Regions from separate parts of the Pantoea sp. GABEPS69 genome, predicted to be linked through region 2. Evidence: riboswitches for the same ligand, from Rfam matches in the RefSeq annotation. Region 2 holds a riboswitch; the other holds the start of a gene.
What was found. Region 2 has a riboswitch for thiamine pyrophosphate ahead of thiC (phosphomethylpyrimidine synthase ThiC). Riboswitches for the same ligand answer to the same signal wherever they lie in the genome.
Positions count from the first base shown of each region.

Region 1 (2,198 bases), on a different replicon from region 2:
CGCCGTCCCGTACCGCTCTCGACGATGCGCGCTTCGGCCAGCGCCGGATGAATGCTCCAGGCGGCGCCGAGCAGCTCCATCATGGCGCGGGCGCTGATCGGGCTAGCGTCGTCGCTCTCGACCATGGTGGCGCCGAGCATAAAAAGGCCGTCGGCGCGCGGCACCAGATAGCAGGGAAAGCGCGGATGCAGCAGCCGGATCGGACGGGAGAAGTGGAGTTCATCGCACTGCAGGATCAGCATCTCGCCGCGCACCGCGCGCAGATCAGGCTGGCGAGCGGCGGCGTGAATGCCGCGGCAGTCGATAACCGTGCCGCGTGGTTTGCCGCGGTGAAAAACGACGCCGCGCGCTTCCAGGCTGGCGCGCAGCTGGCGCATGGCGTCGCGCGGATTAAGATGCGCTTCGTCGGGGAAAAACAGGCCGCGCGCAAAGCGCCCTGCCAGCTCAGGCTCAAGCTGTGCAGGATCGCGCCACTGATGCTGTCGCGTCATGCGGGCGAAGCGCGTCAGCTCTGCGGCGTCGCGCGGCGCGGCCACCACCAGCGTGCCCTGACGCGCGACGCCGTCGACCCGCTGCGCCCACCAGCCGGCGGCGCGCTGCCCCAGCTCGATAACCTGTTCAGGCGCGCTCTCCCCTTCGCAAAAGGGCGCCAGCATGCCGCCCGCCCAGTGCGACGCGGGCATTTCGTCGCTGACGATCACCTCTGGCGTTTCGCCCTGTTCAGCCAGCAGCGTCGCGACGCATAAGCCGGCGACGCCGCTGCCGATGACTGACCAGCGGCTCATGGCGCGCACCTGATAGAGAAAACGGTTTGAAAAAGAGTCATGTTCACGCAGGCCTCGATATTGACGACCCGTGATACGTGAAGGGAAAAAGCGTGAGCAGTGAGCAGGCTCGCGCGGCAGGCATCTCACAGAGGCTAAAAATAATGAGATACGAGTCTTCCTACGCCAGTATCAACTGGGTCAGGTTCAAAGGGTCGCTAAACCGCGCGCTGCGCTATTAGCCTCTCAGTCTCTCTGGCGAGACTCCCCCGACGGCCATTAGTTGTAGGGCAACTGCCTGCCCGACGTCAAGTACGGTGTGTTAATCAGGCGTTAAATCGGCGGTTTCGCTGCGGGCGGTCAGCGCCAATGCCGCGGCCCGGCGCCGCTGACGTCGCTCGCTTAAAACCGCGTAAATGCCGGCAAACGCCACCAGACTGGCGCCGATCAGCGTGAGTTTCTCTGGCAAGGTGCCGAGAAAAATCAGGCCGATAATGACCGACCAGAGCAGCGAGCTGTAATCGAACGGGGCGAGCAGCGAGGCATCTGCGTAGCGCAGGCTCAGCGTCAACAAAATTTGCGTCAGTCCGCCGCACAGGCCGCACCCCAGCAGCAGAAGCAGCTGCTCGCCCTGCGGCAGGCGCCAGCCGAACGGCAGCGTCAGCAGCGATGTCGCGCCCGTCATAGCGGTGAACCAGAAAGCGATCGCGCCCGGCTTCTCTTTACCGCTCAGATAGCGGATCTGAATCAGCGCGCCCGCCGTACAGAGCGCAGAGAGCAGCGCCAGCAAGACGCCGACGGAAGAGGCCAGGCTGGCTACCGTCAGCCTGGGCGGGCCGCTGAGCGACAGGTGACCGGAGAGCATAATGACGATCCCCGCGAAACCGGCCGCTACCGACAGCCAGCGATTCAGCCGCACCTTTTCGCGCAGCACTATGGCGGCAAGCAGCACGGTGAACAGCGGCGCGGCGTAGTTGATAGCGGTGGCGTCGGTCAGTGAGATATAAATCAGCGACAGATAGCTCAGGTACATGCTGCAGGTGCCCGCCAGACCGCGACCGATATGCCCTTTCACATTGCGGGTTTTGATGCCCTGGATAATGCCGCCCTGAAAGGTTAGCCATACCAGCAGCGGCATTACGCCCACCAGCGAACGAAAGAAGATCACTTCTCCCACCGGCAGCGCGCCCTCCAGACCTTTTACGCAGGCAAGCATCAGCGTCGAGCTAAGGGTCGCCATGATTTTGAGTGAAATTCCCGTCGACGCGCTCACGTCGCGCTCCTTATTTGCCCGTTGCAGAAAGTGAGCGTTAAGGGTAACGCAGACGCGCGGCGCGGGCGGTGGGAAACCACAATAAATACAGCGTATTCTGCCTTTATGAGACTGGCACGCAGCACAAATATGCGCCTGATTTTTTCGCTATCTCGACGCGA
Region 1 is NZ_CP118619.1:23,321-25,518, reverse strand. It holds gene PVE98_RS19985 (FAD-dependent oxidoreductase) at 1-785, opposite strand, end outside; TPP riboswitch at 926-1,045, opposite strand; gene PVE98_RS19980 (DMT family transporter) at 1,087-2,037, opposite strand.
Region 1: it holds a riboswitch for thiamine pyrophosphate, as region 2 does, so the genes downstream of both, PVE98_RS19985 (FAD-dependent oxidoreductase) here and thiC (phosphomethylpyrimidine synthase ThiC) in region 2, are expected to answer to the same signal.

Region 2 (2,198 bases):
CATGGCGCAGCCGAACCAGCCGATCATCGCGGCGCCGATGCCGGAGGTGAAGTGATCGTAGCCGGGCGCGATATCCGTGGTTAGCGGGCCGAGCGTATAGAACGGCGCTTCGTGACAGTGCTCCAGCTGCTCGGTCATATTGCGGCGGATCATCTGCATAGGAATATGGCCGGGACCTTCGATCATCACCTGCACGTCATACTCCCAGGCGATCTTCGTCAGCTCGCCCAGCGTGCGCAGCTCGGCGAACTGTGCCTCGTCGTTGGCGTCCTGAATTGAGCCGGGACGCAGGCCGTCGCCAAGCGACAGCGAAACGTCGTAGGCGGCGCAGATTTCGCAAATTTCGCGAAAGTGCGTATAGAGAAAACTTTCGCGGTGATGCGACAGACACCACTTCGCCATAATCGACCCGCCGCGCGATACGATGCCGGTCAGGCGCTTCGCCGTCATCGGCACATAGCGCAGCAGCACGCCGGCGTGGATAGTGAAGTAATCGACGCCTTGCTCCGCCTGCTCCAGCAGCGTGTCGCGAAACACTTCCCAGTCGAGATTTTCCGCAACGCCGTTGACCTTTTCCAGCGCCTGATAGATGGGTACGGTGCCGATGGGCACCGGGCTGTTGCGCAGGATCCACTCGCGCGTTTCATGAATATAGCGCCCGGTGGAGAGATCCATCACAGTATCGGCGCCCCAGCGCGTCGACCAGACCAGTTTCTCCACCTCTTCTTCGATAGAGGAAGTGACCGCCGAGTTGCCGATGTTGGCGTTGACCTTGACCAGAAAATTGCGGCCGATAATCATCGGCTCCGATTCGGGATGGTTGATATTCGCGGGAATAATGGCGCGTCCGGCGGCCACTTCCTGGCGCACGAACTCAGGGGTGATGTTTTCCGGCAGCTGCGCGCCGAAGCCGTGGCCGGCATGCTGCTGACGCAGCACTTCGCTGCGAATGCGTTCGCGGCCCATATTCTCGCGCAGCGCGATAAACTCCATCTCCGGCGTGACGACGCCCTGACGGGCATAGTGAAGCTGGGTGACGCGCCGCCCCGCTTTTGCGCGTCGCGGCTGCGGCAGCCGCTCGAAACGCAGATGATCGAGCCCGTCATCGGCCAGACGCTGCTGCGTATAGCGCGAGCTGGTGTGCGTCAGAACCTCACTATCGTCGCGTGTGGCAATCCAGTCGGCGCGCAGCTTTGCCAGCCCGCGCTGTACGTCGATAACGGCATCGGGATCGCCGTAGGGACCGGCAGTATCGTAGACCGGCACCGCCTCATTCTCTTCATAGCGCGGACGATCTTTATCGCCGCCGAGCAGCGTCGGGCTGAGCTGGATCTCGCGCATCGGCACGCGAATATCGGCGCGGCTGCCCTGGATCCAGATACGTTTCGAGTTGGGAAAGGCGACGCCGCTCTGAAGCGCCTCAATAAAGGCCTGCGCCTGAGCGCGCTGTTCACGTCGGTTGGTTTTGGTCATAGACATAGCAATTTTCCTGTTGAGGGGGAACGTTGCTTGTCCGGAGTTCGGAAGGAGTAACAGAAACGGCAGGCAAAATCGCCAGCGTACTGATGATGTTTACTCTTGTTCCCTTCGCAGGTTCTAACCTGATCAGGTTCCGCGGATCCCGAATTAACGGTCTCAGCCCAGGGGGCACTCCGACAAGATTTCGTTTTACGTTTTAAGCTACTTAGCTTGCCATTTCGCGCACTGGGCAGTGCTCGTGACGGTCACATACTTCAGTATGCTCCCGTCCCTGCGCGCTGTCCGAGCGTGAACTGGCTGCGCACGTTACGCTTAAAACGCCAGTGCATATTGCACAAAAACAAAACGGGTTTTCGACGATAACGTCGAAAACCCGTTCAGCATAGAAGGACCGCTTCAGAATAACAAGCGATTTACAATTGGCTAACCTTAAGCCGGACGCGACAGCTGCGTGCTGTCGTTAGCCACCGGCGCACGCACCAGGCTGTTGTCCCACGCAAGCTGGATCAGCTTATCTTCCAGGGTAAAGCGCGCTTCCAGCACTTCGCCGACTTCCGACAGCGCCAGCTGAAAATCGACGCAGTTATCGTCGTCAATCGACTGCTGCAGATGGCCATCATAGAGCTGCATCAGGCGCTCGGTGTTGGCTTCCAGCGGCGGATAGACCTGCGCAGCGGCAATCATCGGGCTGTCGCCTTCCATCTCGTTGATGATGCGCT
Region 2 is NZ_CP118618.1:3,777,808-3,780,005, reverse strand. It holds gene thiC (phosphomethylpyrimidine synthase ThiC) at 1-1,479, opposite strand, end outside; TPP riboswitch at 1,566-1,665, opposite strand; gene PVE98_RS18360 (Rsd/AlgQ family anti-sigma factor) at 1,909-2,198, opposite strand, start outside.